2 regions of the Cryobacterium sp. TMT2-14 genome follow, and region 2 is predicted to be linked to the other one. Evidence: predicted binding sites of a transcription regulator. Region 2 holds the regulator's gene; the other holds the start of a gene.
What was found. The regulator LexA, encoded in region 2, represses DNA repair genes until DNA is damaged. The targets are predictions, from matches to a motif close to TCGAACANNTGTTCGA.

Region 1: E3O28_RS10075 (DUF222 domain-containing protein) is a predicted target of LexA. The motif match lies at 6,904-6,919, and genes of this name have one in related genera.

Annotation. Positions count from the first base shown of each region.
Region 1 covers NZ_SOFV01000027.1:1,079-9,465, forward strand. The annotation lists gene E3O28_RS10050 (hydroxymethylglutaryl-CoA synthase family protein) at 134-1,609, opposite strand; gene mvaD (diphosphomevalonate decarboxylase) at 1,799-2,809, shown strand; gene E3O28_RS10060 (hypothetical protein) at 2,812-3,879, shown strand; gene E3O28_RS17245 (hydroxymethylglutaryl-CoA reductase, degradative) at 3,876-6,251, shown strand; gene E3O28_RS10070 (helix-turn-helix transcriptional regulator) at 6,513-6,794, opposite strand; gene E3O28_RS10075 (DUF222 domain-containing protein) at 6,976-7,752, shown strand; gene E3O28_RS10080 (hypothetical protein) at 7,721-8,218, shown strand; gene E3O28_RS17330 (recombinase family protein) at 8,332-8,387, opposite strand, start outside.
Region 2 covers NZ_SOFV01000025.1:31,486-40,645, forward strand. The annotation lists gene miaA (tRNA (adenosine(37)-N6)-dimethylallyltransferase MiaA) at 1-28, shown strand, start outside; gene dapF (diaminopimelate epimerase) at 39-920, shown strand; gene E3O28_RS09860 (methyltransferase) at 954-1,565, opposite strand; gene hflX (GTPase HflX) at 1,607-3,145, shown strand; gene E3O28_RS09870 (methylenetetrahydrofolate reductase) at 3,439-4,434, shown strand; gene metE (5-methyltetrahydropteroyltriglutamate--homocysteine S-methyltransferase) at 4,431-6,773, shown strand; gene lexA (transcriptional repressor LexA) at 6,967-7,671, opposite strand; gene E3O28_RS09885 (LysM peptidoglycan-binding domain-containing protein) at 7,955-8,311, shown strand; gene E3O28_RS09890 (histidinol-phosphate transaminase) at 8,361-9,160, shown strand, end outside.

The DNA.
Region 1 (8,387 bases), on a different contig from region 2:
GACCTCACCAATTCGACGGAGATTTTGCCGGGATCACCCCGATCGGTGCGAAAAACCGGGTCCCGGAGCAAAATCTCCGTCGAATTGGTTCGCGCGCTCAGGGGATTGAATCGCGCGTCAGGCGGCAAGAACGTCAGGCGGTAAGGGGCACGTAGCGGTAATACTCGATGCCCTGGTCGTAGAAGTCGGGGCCGTTCGCGGTGCCGAGGTGGTCGACGACGAACTGGTCCTCGGCCGGGGCCGGCACGAGGTCACCGGGGCGCCCCTCGTGCAGCGCGATGTACTGCGCCTCGGTCAGGTCGACCGGGCCGTGCAGGGCGGTCTCGAAGTTGATGCGTGCGGCGGCGGCCTGCCAACCCTCGGCGACCCGCATCGGGAGAGCCTCGGCGGCGTCGCCGCTGCCGTAGCCGAGCGCCAGCCACTCCTGGCCGGCGAGCTCGAGGCCCTCCGTCAGTGCGTGCTGCAGACCGGATGCGAGCCACGCCGGCAGGGCGGCCGTGTAGAGGTTGCCCAGGTCGCGCATGGCGTCCGAGCCGAGGCCGAGCTTCTCGCTGACCAGGGTGTTCCAGACTTCGGTGCTGCGCAGGTGCTGGCGCAGGCGGCGGGACAGCGGGAAGACGTCACCGATGATCTCGCCGATGTCGGCCCCGTTTCCGTGGAACGGCGAGGGTGCGCACATCTCGGCGAGCAGGAGGTCGGCGTCGATCCCGGCATCCGCGCAGTGCGCGCGCAGCTGGTCGCGGCCCGATTCCTCGTCGGCCGCGAGCGTGAACAGGTAGGCCATCACCCAGCCGGTCGCCGGCATCTGGTGGTACGGGCGGTGCATGAACACCCGGTCGACCTCGTTGAAGTAATCGAGAGAATTGCCGGGGCGCTTTCCCAGCATGGCCGTCATCGCGTGGTGGGTCGCGTCGATGTAGCAGCTGGTCGAGTACCGGCCGTTGAACACGGGCAGGTCCTGCATCTGCCCGTCGTCGCGGGGCGGCTGCCCGCGGAAGCGCGCGAACGGCTTGCGGAAGTCGGCCACCCGGTAGTCGGAGTCGCTGCCGGACCCGGCCAGATTTACTTCCAGCAGTCGGGCCTCGCTTTCCAGGAGCACAGCGACGGCGCCTGCACCTTGGGTGGGCTCGCCGCTGCCGCCGCGAGCGTATTCGGCGATGTCGGCGGAGACGACGATGGCCTGGCGGCCCACGCCATCCGTCGCCAGGTAGCGCAGGGCGGCCTTGATGCCGTAGACGCCGGCGAGGCAGGCCTGCTTGAACTCGGGCACCTCGCAGTCGCGCGCGAGCAGCGGCATGCCATGGGCGGTGAGGGCATCGTTGACCATGCCCTTGACGATGACCGCACCGGCCGAGTTGTCGCTGCTGGATTCGGTGCCGAGGGCCAGGAGGCCGACCTGACCGGGGTCGATGTCGTAGTCGCGGATCAAACGCCACACCGCGTTCGCCGCGAGCGTGTAGACACTTTGGCCTGGGCCGCGCATGCGGAAGCTGCGTCCAACGACGTTCCGGACCTTCCCCCACGGCTGGTCGTTCCAGTCGCACCAGGCTTCGAGCTGCACCCGGTAGGGCGGCACGAACAGGGAGAATCCACTAATTCCAGGCGTCAACAGTTCCCTCTTCAGGTTTGGCGTGGTTGTTCACCCACACCGGGTCTCAAACGCACCACTCCATTATCAACGGATCGGTTGGTGAAAGTGGTGACCAGGATCAGATCGTCAGGCGGAACCGACCCGATCACGGCGGTGCGGCCCCCCGGGAAGCGACTAAAATCGAGTGAACCCGATCGGAGCACCACTGTGGACCAACCCATCGATGGTGGCGCCACCGCCGTGGCCCGCGCGCACAGCAACATCGCCCTCGTCAAATACTGGGGCAAGCGCGACGCCGCCCTGAACACGCCCGCGGTCGGCTCCATCTCGGTCACGCTCGACGCGCTCTACACCGACACCCGCGTCACCTTCACGCCCGGTCTGGTCGCCGATGAACTGTGGCTGGCCGGATGCCGCATCCAGGCCACGCGCATCAGTCACGTTCTCGACCTGGTGCGTGGGCATGCCGCCAGCATGGGCCTGTCCGCCGCCCGACTGAACGCCATCGTGACGTCGACGAACAACTTTCCGACCGGGGCCGGCCTCGCCTCGTCGGCGTCCGGCTTCGCCGCCCTCGCGGTTGCCGCGTCCGGCGCCGCCGGCCTCACCCTGGCCGACCGGGAACTGTCGATCCTGGCCCGGCACGGCTCGGGCTCGGCCGCCCGCTCGATCTTCGGCGGCTTCGCCGAGATGCACGCCGGCACCGCCGCCGACGGATCGGACGCCTACGCGGAAGAGCTGCTCGACCGGGCGGACTGGCCGCTGGCGGTCGTCGTGGCGATCACCGAGCACGGCGAGAAATCGATAAATTCCACTATCGGCATGAACGAGAGCAAGGCCTCCTCGCCGTTCTACCAGGCCTGGCTTGACTCGGCCGACGACGACCTCAACGAGATGCGCTCCGCCATCCGTGACCGCGATTTCGCCCGGCTCGGGCAGCTCTCCGAGTACAACTGCCTCAAACTGCACGCCCTGATGCTCACGACCCGACCCGCACTGATCTATTGGAACGCCGCGACCGTCGCCGCGATGCACGCCGTGGCGGGTCTTCGCGCCCAGGGCGTGCCGGCCTATTTCACCATCGACGCCGGGCCGCAAGTCAAGGTGCTCTGCCTGCCCGGCGACGCCGCCGCGGTTCAGCGGGCGATGGTGCTCGTGCCCGGGGTGCTCGAGGCGCGCATCAGCGCGCTCGGCCCTGCCGCCTGCCGGCTGGAATGACCATGGCGACGACTCTGCCGACGCCTCCGCCGAAGCCGACGATCCGGGCGTCCGCGCCCGGCAAGCTCTTCCTGCTGGGCGAGTACGCCGTGCTCGAGGGCGCGCCGGCCCTGCTCACCTCCGTCGACCGACGCGTAGAGGTGACGGTCGACGAGTCAACCACGGGCTCCTGGCAGGTCAGCGCGTCCAATTTGGGCATCCGGAACCTGGTGTTGGGCACGGATGGCGCCCTCCCGGCCGGGCTCACCGACCAGCAGCGCGACCACCTCCGCGTCTTCGACCAGGTGCGCGTCGCCGTGCAGGCCGCTGCGCTGCAGGCGCGGGTGCTGCCGCAGAGTCAGACCCCGCTCGCCATCACCATTGACAGCAGCGCGCTGTCCCGGGGCGGCCACAAGCTCGGCCTCGGTTCCAGCGCCGCCACCGCCGCCGGCCTGACCGACGCCCTGGCCCGCGCCCTGGGCCTGACGCTCGACCGGGACGAGCTGTTCCGCCTGGCCCACGCCGCCCACCGCAGCGCGCAGAACGGCGCCGGCAGCGGCGGAGACGTGGCCGCGAGCGTGCACGGCGGGTTGATCCGCTATGCCCCGGGTGCCGCAGTGGTGCCTCTGCGCTGGCCGGAGGAGCTCTGCATTTCGGCCGTCGTCACCGGCGAAGGTGCGCTGACCACCCGTCTGGTGGGCCGCGTGGCCGACTACGCCGCCGAGAACCCCGCCCGGCACCGGGCCGACCTCGACCGGCTGAAACACCTCGCCGAACAGGCCGAGGCGGCGCTGGCCAGCCCGGCCGATTTTCTGAGCCTCGCCTCCGACTACTTCGCGGCGCTCACCCAACTCGACGCGCATGCCCAGGCCGGCATCGTGAGCGAGCGACACCGTGAACTACACGCCCTCGCCCGGCGCAAGGGCGGCATCTTCAAGACCAGCGGGGCCGGCGGCGGAGACGTCGGTCTGGCCTTTAGCTACGCTGGAGAACCCACCGAGCGACTCGCCAGGGCACTCGCCCGGGCCGGGGCCGCCATCGTCCCGCTCGGCTTCTTCGCCGCCGGCCTACAGGGAGGCACCGCGTCATGAGCCGGTCCCGCATCCCCCGCTTCTACCAGTTGTCGGTCAGTGAACGCATCGCGCTCCTCCGGCAACGTGGTGTCCTGTCGACGGATGCCGCCGCGCACCTCGCAGACGGAACGTCCGCCCTCGACGTGGAGGCCGCCGACCGGTTGATCGAGAACGTGATCGGCGTCTTCTCAATGCCGATGGGACTCGGCCTGAACTTTCGGATCAACGGCCGGGACCACCTGGTGCCGATGGTGGTCGAAGAGCCCTCGATCGTCGCCGCGGTCAGCTCCGCGGCCCGGCTGGTGCGCCAGGCCGGCGGGTTCACGAGCGTCGCCGACGAGCCGCTGCTGATCGGCCAGATCCAGGTCGTCGACCTTATCGACCCCGAGCGCGCCCAGGCTGACCTGCTCGCGCGCGGCGACGAGCTCGTGGCGTTGGCCGACAGCGGGCATCCGAAAATGGTGGCGCGCGGCGGCGGCGCCCGCGGCATCGAGGTCTTTTTGCGCGGTGCGACGGCGCAGAACGGCGAACTGCTCGTAGTGCACCTGCTGGTCGACACCCGCGATGCGATGGGCGCCAATCTCGTCAACTCGATGTGCGAACGGCTCGCCCCACTGGTCGAGGAGATCAGCGGCGGCCGCGTGTTCCTGCGCATCCTCTCCAACCTCACCGACCGGGCCCTGGTGCGCGCCCGTGCCGTGATCCCGCACGCGCTGCTCGAGACCGCCGACTTCCCCGGCGAACGCGTGCGCGACGGTATCGTGCTCGCAAACGAGTTCGCGGCCATGGATCCCTACCGGGCCACCACGCACAACAAGGGCATCATGAACGGCATCGACGCCGTCGCCCTCGCCACCGGCAACGACTGGCGGGCGATCGAGGCGGCGGCCCACGCCTACGCCGGCCGCGGCGACGGCTACGGCCCGCTCACCACCTGGAGCGTGAACGACGCCGGCGATCTCGTCGGCGAACTGACCATCCCGTTGAAGGTCGGCACGGTCGGCGGCCAGGTGGAGTCGAACCCGGCCGTACGGCTCGCCCACACGATCCTCGGGGTGTCTTCAGCGCCCGAGCTGGCCGAGGTGATGGCCGCCGTGGGGCTGGCCCAAAATCTGGCCGCCCTCAAGGCCCTGTCGACCAACGGCATCCAGCACGGCCACATGCGCCTGCACGCGCGGGCCGTAGCGGCTGCCGCCGGCGCCAGTGGAGCCCGGTTCGAGGAGGTCGTCGAGAGGCTCATTGCCGACGGCGAGATCAAGGTGTGGAAGGCGCGCCAGATCATGCAGGCCCTCGAAGAGAGCAGCGACGGCGACCGGGCCATTGAGCCGGCCGCGCCGGATGCCGGGTACGGCACCGCCGCCGCCGTCGCCTTGCCCGCGGCTCACCCCGCACCCACGGCCACCCTTACGCCCAGCGCTTCCGCCACGTGCGCTGCTGCCCTCACCCCCGGCGCCCCCGGCCCGGATGCCCACCTCGGCTACGGTAAAATCATCCTGATGGGCGAGCATTCCGTCGTCTACGGCTACCACGCGATCGCCGCGCCGATCGGTCTGTCGGTGCGCGCGCAGGTCACCCGCCAGGCGTCGCTCCGCGAACCGGTCATCGCCGACCGGGACGTCGACGGCTCGGTGCGCGAACCGATCCGAGCAGACCTCTCGCACCGGGTGGCGGCGCTGATCGTCACCCGGCTCGGCGTGTCCGACGCCGGCCTTCGGGTCGACGTGTTCTCTCACCTGCCGCGCGCCAGCGGCCTGGGTGCCTCCGCCGCGTTCGCGGTGGCATTGATCCGCGCCGTCGCCGACAGCTTCCAGCTCACGATCAGCGACGCCGAGGTCTCGAGCCTCGCCTTCGAGTGCGAACAGATCGTGCATGGCACCCCGTCGGGCATCGACAACACCGTCGCCACCTTCGGCCGGTCGGTTCTTTTCCAGAGATCGGATGCCCCGGGCGGCCACACGATCCGCGACATCTTCACTCCCCACCCGATCCCCATCGTCATCGGGCTGTCCGGGGTGGAGTCGCTCACGAAGCAGACCGTGGGCCTCGTGCGCAGCGCCTGGCAGCGCAACCCCGCGCGCTACGACGCGATCTTCAGCCAGATCGACGGGCTGGTGTTGGCCGGGGTAGACGCGCTCCGCCGTGGCGACATCGCCGAGCTCGGCGAACTGATGAACATCAATCAGGGACTGCTCAACGCGCTACAGGTGTCGAGCCCGGAGATCGAGTCACTCGTGGCAATCGCCCGCCGCGCCGGCGCCCTCGGAGCGAAGCTGACCGGTGGCGGGGGCGGCGGCGCCATGATCGCTATCGCCGAACCCGGCGGCACCGAACCGATCATCACCGCGATGCGCAGCGCCGGCTACACGACTTACCTCACCGAGATTCGCTGAGCACCCGAAATTCGAACCTGTATTTGAGGTATTCGGAGCTGGGCATCTTGCCATTCCCGACAGCGATAAAAGGCGATTATGGCAGTCGTCCACAGGTTTCACACGTAGTTATCCACACCGGGCGTTCCAGTAATTATGCGGGCAAAAGCCACATTTCACTCTGCTGTCCACAGGGTTATCCACAAGGCTGTGGATAGACGTATCTTCGACGTCTGCCAGGCCGGCCTGCCCGCCTCGCGGCGCAGGTCTCAATCGGCGGCCCTACGGCGGGCCCACGCGCCCCGGCCACAGGTCGACACCCAAACCGTTCTCCAGACGGGCCACGGTCGCCAGGTCCGGCCAGGACCGTCCGTGCAGCACCGAGAGCAGTGTCGTGTGGTCGAGCCCGGCATCGCGCGCCACGGCGCGCACGCTCCGCTCGCCGATTGCGGCCTGCACGTTCACCGCGAACTGACGGGCCACCTCGCCGACGGCGCCCGCCGACGGCACGTCGGGCCACCCCACCACGAGGTCACGGGGAGCAGGTCGCGCCGGTCTGGACATAGCCCGAGCGTAGACGACGGATGTCCCCCTCGGATCGCCCACCCCAACCCGTCAGTCGAATCCACGGTGGTCGGGCTGGTCGAGACCCGGTGAGCCGCTCTCTGAACTTGTGAACAAACCTTCGAGATAAACTCTGAATCGAGTCTCTAAATACTGACAGACTATCAACTCTGTGTTCGCTTTGAGGTATCATCGTATCACGATCAATCTCGCGGATGACCTCAGGCAAGCGGCCGAGGCCGTCGCCCTGCTGGGTTCCTCGAGTGCCGATTATGAGGCGCTGGCTGATGCCGCAGTATTGTCCGGTCAGAAGCAGATCGCGGCGGCTCGCCGCCTGCTCGACACCCGCGCCGCGTGGATGGCCGGCACCATCGCCCGGCGGTCCCGGCCGGAGTTGGGCCACTCCGGGTTGGCGGCGCAGCAGGGGTTTCTCTCGCCGGAGGCCCTCATCCAGAAGTGGACCGGCTCCTCGAAGGGCGACGCCTACAAAATGGTCGCCGTCAGCACCATGATGGCTGATGCCGAAGCAGCCGAGAAGCAGGTCGAGGCGGCGCTCTCCTCTCCCGACGCGGATGCCGCCGAGGTCGCCGAGTTCGAGGCGAAGGTGCCGTGGCAGGCTCCGATCGCCCGGGCCGTCACCGCCGGAACCCTCTCCGTCGACGCGGCCGAGTCGATCCGCTCAGGGCTCGGCCAGATCGACGCCGCGGTCACCGCCGAGAAGCTCGGTGCGGCACTCGAAGCGCTACTCACCGAGGCGTCGTCACTGAATGCCGACGAGGTCTTCAAACGGGCGAGACGGATGCGCGACCGGCTCGATGAGGCCGGCATCGCCGCCCGCGAGAAGCAGGCCTACGACGACCGATACATGCGGGTCTACCGGCTGGGCAACGGCGACGTACGACTCAGCGGGCTGTTCGCGCCCGAAGATGGCGAGTTCGTGCTCTCCACCTTCGACTGAGCAGGTCAACGAACACGGGCCGGCCGAACCCGCCGCTCACGGGCAGATCGAGGGCCACCCTTTCCCCATCTCCCAGGAAACCATCGACCGGCTGCTCTGCGACGCCGGCACCCGCGGCATCAAATTCGACGACAACGGCCAGATCATCAACGTCGGCCGCGACGAACGACTCTTCACCGAGAAACAGCGCGCCGCGATGGCCGTGCGTGACGGCGGATGCCTCTGGATCGACTGCGACAGATCACCGGCCTGGAGCGAAGCCCACCACATCAACGAGTGGTCGAAAGGCAACGGCTACACCGACCTCGCCGACGGGGTACTCCTCTGTCATCCCCACCATCTGCTGCTGCACAACCAGCATTGGACGATCAGCCGCACCGGAACTCAGCATTGGTTGCGGCCACCGGTGGAGGTTGACCCGAAGCGGACACTGATCGCTCTGCCGAGCAAGCGGGCGAACCTGTAGGGCGGGACGGGTCGCCGGGTCTCGACGGGCTCGACCACCGGGGCTGAAACTACCGGAACGACAAAGGCCCCCAATCTCTCGGGGGCCTTTCTGTCCCACTGGGTGGACGGCAATCAACCCATCGTGTTCGCTGTGGGTTGATTGCAAAACTCAAAACTTCGGCCTGACC
Region 2 (9,160 bases):
GCACTGGGCGGCCGACCCGGCCTCCTAAACTGGACGGCATGGGTATTGATCTGAACTTCACCAAGGGCCACGGCACCGGGAACGACTTCGTGCTTTTCTCTGATCCCGACGGGCAGATCGACCTTACCCCGAGCCAGATCCGGGCCATCTGCGACCGCCGATTCGGCATCGGTGCCGACGGCATCATCCGCGCGGTGCGCTCCACGAGCCTGGCCGCCGGTGCGATCGCCCTCGCCGAGGACGACGCGGCCGAATGGTTCATGGACTACTGGAACGCCGACGGCACGGTGTCCGAGATGTGCGGCAACGGCATCCGCGTCTACACCCGCTTCCTGGTAGAGCAGGGCCTGACCTCGCTCGACCGCGGCGACACGCTCTGCATCGGCACCCGCGGGGGAGTGCGCGACGTGCAGCGCGGCGCAACCGGCTACCAGGTCGACCTCGGCCGGTGGCGCCTCGACGGTATCGAACCGCTCGTTCGGGCGAAGGACCTGCCCGTGGCCCGCCCCGGTCTCGGCATCAACGTGGGCAACCCGCACGTGGTCGTGGCACTGGCCGACGACGACGAGCTCGCAGGCGTCGACCTCACCTTCGTGCCGCAGCTCGACCCTGACCCGGCGGCCGGGGCGAACATCGAGTTCGTGCTTCCGGGCGATCCGCTCGTCGTGAACGGTGTCGGCCGCATCCGGATGCGCGTGCACGAGCGCGGCAGCGGCGAAACACTCTCCTGCGGTACGGGGGCGGCCGCGGCGGCCCTCGCCACCCGGCACTGGGCAGGCGCGGGTGCCCCGAACCAGTGGCAGGTCGAGGTCACCGGCGGCACGCTCGGCGTGCGCATGTTTCCGACCGAGGACGGCGAGCACGTCTCACTGTCGGGTCCGGCGGAACTCGTGTTCGACGGGGTCTTCCGCCTCGGCTGAGAACTAGCTCGGGGCGATGGGCCGCGACGCGGTCTAGTCCTGGCGTTTCACCCGCAGGACCCGGAAGCCCTTGCTGATGGAGTGCCGTGAGGTGCTGAATTCGGCGGGCAGGTCGCCGTCGAGCCAGCGCTGCAGGGAGTCGGAGCCGAGGTTGCGCTGCACGACGAGCCAGGCATCCGAACCCGGCTCCAGGCGCGGCAGCCAGGTACGCAGCATGGTGTGCAGTTCGGTTTTGCCGACCCGGATCGGGGGATTCGACCAGATGGTGCGGAACGCCACGTGGGCGGGCATCTGATCGGGCCGCACCGCGGTGATGTTGGTGAGGCCGAGCTCCTCCGCGTTCAGCCGCACCAGGTCGAGCGCCCGCTCGTTGACGTCGACGGCCCAGATCGTGGCGCGGGGTGAGGCGAGGGCCAAGTGCAGGCTGATCGGACCCCAGCCGCAGCCCAGGTCGAGGAAATCGCCGCCGGGCGGCGGGGTCGGCGCGCTGTTCAAGAGCACCTGGGTGCCGGTGTCGATGTGCTCCGGGCTGAAGACCGAATTGGCTGTGGTCAGCTCGCGCTCTTGGCCTCCCAATCGAACGGTCACCTGGCGGAGTTTCAGGGTGCTGTCGGGTGCCGGGGTGAAGTAGTGGTCGGAAGGCATAGAGGGAACTTACCGTGCATCGAGGAAGTATTGTTAAAGGAATGACTGAGTCACATTTGCCCGACGACACCGACGACGTGGTCGCCCGCGTTCTCGCCAGCGCTGATAGCAAGGCTGCCGGCTATTCGCTGTTCCGCAGCGGCTCCGCGCAGGCTCTGCAGGCCGAATCCGGCCCGTCGCACGACGACGAGGGTCACGACGGCGTGCAGCAGGACCGCGAGGACCGCAACGCGCTGCGCCGCGTGCCCAGCCTCTCCACCGAACTCGAGGACGTCACCGAGGTCGAGTACCGCCAGCTCCGGCTGGAGAACGTCGTTCTGATCGGCCTGTACACGCACGGGACCGTCGCGGACGCCGAGAACTCCATGCGCGAACTCGCCGCGCTGGCCGAGACCGCCGGCGCCACCGTTCTCGACGGCCTCATGCAGCGCCGAGCGAAGCCCGACGCCAGCACCTACCTCGGCAAGGGCAAGGCCGAAGAGGTGGCCGGCATCGTCAAGGCGATGGGCGCCGACACCGTCATCGCCGACACCGAGCTGGCGCCCAGCCAGCGGCGCGCCCTCGAGGACGTCGTCAAGGTGAAGGTCATCGACCGCACCGCCGTGATCCTCGACATCTTCAGTCAGCACGCCAAGAGCCGCGAGGGAAAGGCCCAGGTCGAACTCGCCCAGCTCGAATACCTGCTTCCCCGCCTGCGCGGCTGGGGCGACTCGATGTCCCGCCAGGCCGGAGGCCAGGTGGGCGGCGCCGGTGCAGGCATGGGTTCGCGCGGCCCCGGCGAGACCAAGATCGAGCTGGACCGCCGGCGCATCCACACCCGGATGTCCCGCCTCCGCAAGCAGATCCTCGAGATGAAACCCGCTCGCGAGGCCAAGCGGGCCAACCGCAAGCGCAACGCTGTGCCATCCGTCGCCATTGTCGGCTACACCAACGCCGGCAAGTCGAGCCTGCTCAACCGCATCACCCGGGCCGGCGTGCTCGTCGAGAACTCCCTGTTCGCCACCCTGGACGCCACGGTGCGCAAGTCGACGACGGCCGACGGGCTGCTCTACACGCTGACGGACACCGTCGGGTTCGTGCGGAACCTGCCCCATCAGCTGGTGGAGGCGTTCCGGTCCACCCTCGAGGAGGTCGCCGACGCCAACGTCATCGTGCACGTCGTCGACGGCTCGCATCCTGACCCGGCGAGCCAGCTTGCCACAGTGCGCGAGGTCATCGCCGAGGTCGGCGCCCGGGAGATCCCGGAGGTCGTCGTCTTCAACAAGAGCGACCTGATCAGCGATGATGACGGGCTCGTGCTGCGCGGACTCTGGCCGAAGGGCATTTTCGTCTCGGCCCGCACCGGCGAGGGCATCGAGGAACTGCTCGCGACCATCTCGGACCTGCTGCCGCGGCCGTCGATCAGGCTCGAGTTGCTCATCCCCTACGAGCGGGGCGACCTGATCGCGGTGCTGCACGATCAGGGCACGGTGCTGTCCACCGAGTACGCCGAGACCGGCACCCAGGTTACGGCTCTGGTGACTGATGAGATTCGGGCGCTGTTCGAGCCGTTCGCCGTGCCGCCGGCCGTCACCGGCTGACCCGCCGGCTTCGCTCCGCGTACCTCGGCAGGCCTTCGCCTGCCGATGTCCGCACTCCTCCGGCCTGCCTGAGCCGCTCCGGCGCCAGCTGATGACATATTCGGTCACAGACCTGCCGGGCACCGGGCGTGCTTGTTAGAGTCTTCTCAATCGTTGCCGCCGGTCTCCCGACCGGCGGCATGGAGCGACAGCCGAGCCCGGCACCCGCCCGCGAACGCCCGCCTGGCTTGCCGGGCGGTCCGCGGTCGCCCGGCCCCCGGTGACTGACACTGGCAACTGTCGAATGAGGAGCAATGCCCCACACCTCGGATCCTGCATGCCGGAAAATCCCGTTCTCATTCGAGTTGTATCCGCCCACATCGGATGCTGCCACCTCCGTGCTGCACGCCACTATCGAGCGGCTGGCCGCGGCCGGCCCGGAATTCATCTCGGTCACCTACGGTGCGAACGGCTCCTCCCGGCGCTCCTCCCTGGACGTGCTCACCCACATCCTGCGCACCACCACCGTGGACCCGCTGGCCCACCTCACCTGCGTGGGCTCGTCCAACGCGGAATCGAGCCAGCTGATCCGGGAGTTTCTGGACGCCGGGGTGCGGAGCTTCCTGGCCCTGCGTGGCGACCCGCCGGAAGGCATTCGGGAGGGTGAGGCCTTCCTCGGCGACCTGGGCAGCGCCGCGGAACTGGTGCAGCTGATCCACCGGGTGCAGGCCGAGCGGGTGCCGTACCGCGAGGCCGTGATCCCGGGACTCCCTGCCGCCCGCACGATCAAGCGGGAACGGGAGAAGGTACGCATCGCCGTGGCCGCCTTCCCGAACGGCCACCCGCGTTCCCGGTCGGCCACCCAGGACATCGACGCGCTCCTGGCCAAGCAGGCCGCCGGCGCCAACCTGGCGATCACGCAACTCTTCTTTCACGCCGACCACTACCTCAGCTTCATCCTGCGAGCCCGTGCCGCCGGGGTCGAATTCCCGATCCTGCCCGGGATCATGCCGGTCACGAGCCCGGCCCGCCTGCGCCGCATCCTCGAGTTGTCCGGCGAGGAACTGCCGTCCGAGCTGGCGATCGCGCTCGAGGTGGAGCCGACGAAGGAAGGCCAGCGTGAGATCGGCATCCGTCAGGCCACCGAACTGGCCCGGCAACTCATCGCCGGCGGTGCCCCCGGGCTGCACCTCTACGCCTTCAACCAGCACGAGACCGTGCTCGCCGTGCTCGACGGCTGCGGTCTGCTCACCCCCACCCTGCCTGCTTCCGCACTGCCTGCCCCTCACCCCGTCAAGGAGAACTCATGACCCACACTTCCGCCTTTCCCGCCTTTCCCGCCGGCACCATCCTGGGCTACCCGCGCATCGGGCCGCGCCGCCAACTGAAGAAGGCCGTCGAAGCGTTCTGGGCCGGATCGGTCAGCGCCGACGAGCTCGAAGCGACCGCGGCCGCCCTGCGCCAGAGCACCAGGAAGCGCCTCGTGCAGCTGGGACTCGGCCGGGACGACTCGTCCATCCCGGAATCCTTCTCCTACTACGACCAGATGTTGGATGCCCTGAGCACGGTGGGCGCCGTCCCCGCCCGGTTCGCGCATCTGCGGGGCGCGGACGGCCACCTCGACCTGGCCGGCTACTTCACCCTCGCCCGCGGCGAAGGGGAGAATCCGCCGCTGGAGATGACCAAATGGTTCGACACCAACTACCACTACCTGGTGCCGGAGATCGGCCCCGAGACCGAGTTCACCCTCGCCGGCACCCGCCTGGTGCGCGAGTTCGAGGAGGCGAAGGCGGCCGGATTCCTGACCCGGCCCGTCATCGTCGGCCCGGTCACCTTCCTGCTGCTGAGCAAGCCCAGCGACGAGGCCCCGGCCGGATTCAGTCCGCTTGACCGCCTCGACGACCTTGTGCCGGTCTACGCCGCCCTCCTGCAGCGGCTGCGCGCCGCTGGAGCCGAATGGGTGCAGCTCGACGAGCCTGCCCTGGTCAGCGAGAGCATCGACATCCCGAGAACGGATGCCCTCGCCGGCCTCCGCTTCGCCTACAACACCCTCGGCGCCCTCGCCGAGCGTCCCGCCCTGTTTGTCGCCGCGCCGTACGGCAGCCTCGACGACGCCCTACCCGTTCTTGCCATCACCCCGGTGGAAGCCATCGGGCTTGACCTCGTGCGGGGAAGCGTGCCGGCGGAGACCCCCGGACTAAACACGACCACTCTCGTGGCCGGCGTCATTGACGGCCACAATATCTGGCGCGGCGACCTGGCCGCCGCCTTCGACACGGCGGCCGGCCTGGTCCGCCTCTCGCCGCGGATCTCGGTTTCCACCTCTACCTCGCTGCTGCACGTTCCCCACGACGTCGACGACGAATCGGCGCTGGACGACGACCTGAAGACCTGGCTGGCCTTTGCGGATCAGAAGGTCGCGCAGGTTGCCACACTCGCCCGCGGCCTCAGTCTGGGCCGCCGTGCCATCGAGATCGACCTCTCTGCGGCCTCCGCGGCCCTCGACGCGCGGGGGGTGGCTCCCGGAGTCCACGATGGCGCCGTTCGGGTGCGCGCCGACGCGCTCGCTCCGGGCGACTTCACCCGGGGCGCCTACGCAGCCCGAGTGGCAGCCCAGGAGATGGCCCTCGGGCTGCCGTTCCTGCCGACGACCACGATCGGATCCTTCCCGCAGACCGGGGACATCCGTCGGGCCAGGGCGCAGCTGGTACGGGGGGTGCTGAGCACCGCGGACTACCGGGACCTGATGCGCGCCGAAATCCGTCGGGTCGTCTCGCTGCAGGAAGACATCGGCCTCGACGTGATCGTGCACGGGGAGCCGGAACGCAACGACATGGTGCAGTACTTCGCCGAGAACCTGGACGGCTTCGCGGTCACCGAGAACGGCTGGGTGCAGTCCTATGGCAGCCGGTGCGTGCGCCCGTCGATCCTCTGGGGTGACGTGTCCCGGCCGCGGCCCATCACGGTCGAGTGGTCGGCGTTCACGCAGGGGCTGACGCCCAAGCCCGTCAAGGGGATGCTCACCGGTCCGGTCACGATCCTCGCGTGGTCGTTCGTGCGCGACGACCAGCCGCTGGGCGAGACGGCCAGGCAGGTGGCCCTGGCCCTCCGGGACGAGATCGCCGACCTGGAGTCGGCCGGCATTCAGATCGTCCAGGTCGACGAGCCCGCGCTGCGGGAGCTGCTGCCGTTGAAGCAGAAGGACCAGGCGGAATACCTCGACTGGTCGGTGGGGTCCTTCCGCCTGGCGACGGCCGGTGCGGCCGCGGCCACCCAGATCCACACCCACCTCTGCTACTCGGAGTTCGGGGTGGTCATCGACGCGATCCGCAACCTGGACGCCGATGTGACCAGCATCGAGGCGGCACGCTCTCGCATGGAGGTGGTGGGCGATATCCGGTCCCAGGGCTTCGACCACGGTATCGGCCCGGGAGTGTGGGACATCCACTCGCCGCGTGTGCCGAGCGTGTCCGAACTCACCGACCTGCTCGAGCGCGCCGCGGCGGCCATCCCGGCCACCCGGCTCTGGGTGAACCCCGACTGCGGCCTCAAAACCCGCGGCTACACCGAAACCGTCCAGTCCCTGCACAACATGCTCGCCGCCACCCGCATCCTCCGCGCCCGCCTGACCTCCTCCGTCTCCGCCTGACCCCGCCTCCACCCACACAAAAGCCGGGCACGACACCAAGAACAGTGTTCGTGCCCGGCCCACAAGACCCGGCTCACAAGACCCGACCGAAATAACCATGGTGACTCAACACTCGCGCGTCTCCACGACGCTGGTCGAAACCGTTGAGACCAAGAGTCCGCCTGAAATGCTGATGTGCTTGACTGCTGATGCCCTAAACCGACCGCAGCACTGCCACAACCTTCCCCAGAATCTCGGCGTGATCGCCGACGATGGGTTCGAAGTTGGTGTTGCGGGGCAGTAGCCAGGTGTGCCCGTCGCGCTGGCGGAAGACCTTGACGGTTGCCTCGTTGTCGAGCATGGCTGCAACGATTTCACCGTTTTCGGCGGTCTTCTGCTGCCGCACGACGACCCAGTCGCCGTCCATTATGGCGGCGTCGATCATCGATTCGCCCGACACCTTGAGCATGAACAGATCGCCCTTGCCCACCAGCTGGCGGGGTAGCGGGAAAATCTCGTCGATCTGCTGTTCGGCGGTGATCGGGATGCCGGCGGCGATGCGACCGACGAGCGGAACCATGGCGGCGTCGCCGACCTGCACTCCGGTGTGGAAACTTTCCGAGGCTCCGGCCGTCGTGTCTTCGGGCGACTGCGGAATCTCGATGAGCACCTCCAGTGCTCGGGGACGGTTCGGGTCTCGGCGGAGGTAACCGCTCAGTTCCAGCTGGTTGAGCTGGTGGGTGACGCTCGACAGTGACGACAGGCCGACGGCGTCGCCGATCTCGCGCATGCTCGGCGGATAGCCGCGTTGGCTGACCGAGCGCTGGATGACGTCGAGGATGGCGAGCTGCTTCTCGCTGAGGCTCTTGCGCCGTCTGGTGCCGCCCTTGTCGCGGGGACCGCTGGTGTTCTGTGCCACGTTCGTCGCTCCTCGTTTTGATTGATGCGCTGGCAGCAAGCAGCGAATGCCGCCGATTCACGCGAATGTCGGGGGTGCCTGATTGAGTGTCAATCAACAATCGAAACTGTATCCGCGTTGAGCTCATTATACAAACATGTATTCGAGTGAGTCGGAATAAATATTTCAGAAACTACCGAATAAAGCTTGATTGTTCGAATAATCGAATATACATTCGGAACATAAGTTCGCATCCGGCTCTCCCGGCCGAGAGTCGGATGCGTCTTCTCACAGGAGGTATCACATGAGCACTGCACTTGAACGAGGCGCCCCCATCGCGACCGGACGCACCCGGCTCCGACTCACCCGGCGCGGTCGCGTCGTTTTCACGTCCCTGGCTGCCTTTCCGCTCGTGGCCGTGGCCCTGGCCGTCGCCCTCAACGGAGGCATCGCCGCCGCCGAGAACTCGACCGTCGCTCACGTGGCCTCGGCCTTCGACTACGTCACCATCAAGTCGGGGCAGTCGCTCTGGCAACTTGCCGAGACAATCGCGCCCACGTCCGATCCGCGCGAGGTGATCGCCGAGATTGTGAGCCTCAATCAGCTGCCGTCCGACAGCGTGCAGCCCGGTCAGCGGCTGGCGCTTCCGAACGACCTGTGAACTACCCGCGGCGAGCCCCCGCCGGTCTCACCCCGGTAATATTGGGGGAGTGACCAGTCTCAACGATCTGCCCCTTCGCGATAATCTGCGCGGACTCACTCCCTATGGGGCGCCGCAGTTGCACGTGCCGGTGGCTCTCAACGTGAACGAGAACACCCACGGCATCCCGGCTGAGGTGGCGCAGGACATCGTGGCGGCGTTGGCCGTGGCGGTCACGACCGTGAACCGATACCCCGATCGGGAGTTCACCGAGCTGCGGGATTCCCTCGCCCGTTATCTCGGTCACGGCCTCACCCGAAAGAACATCTGGGCCGCCAACGGTTCCAACGAGGTTCTTCAGCAGGTGCTGCAGGCCTTCGGCGGCCCGGGTCGGTCCGTGCTCGGCTTCGCGCCGACCTACTCCATGTACCCTCTGCTGGCCTCCGGCACCGGCACCCGCTGGATCGCGGGCGGTCGTGACGCAAAGTTCGAACTCTCCCCGGCCACGGCGCTCGAGTGGGTCGACCGGGTTGCCCCTGACCTCGTCTTCCTCTGCTCGCCGAACAACCCCACCGGCACGCCCCTGTCCCTGGAAACGATCGCGGCCGTCTACGATGCGAGCGACGGCATCGTTGTCGTCGACGAGGCGTACGCCGAGTTCGGGACGGATGACGCGCCAACCGCCCTGAGCCTGCTTCCCGGCCGGGAGCGCCTGCTGGTGTCCCGCACCATGAGCAAGGCGTTCGCCTTCGCCGGTGTGCGCGTCGGCTATCTGGCCGCCGATCCCGCCGTGACGGATGCCCTCCGCCTGGTTCGTCTGCCCTACCACCTGTCCGCGCTCACCCAGGCTGCCGCGGTCGCCGCGCTCGT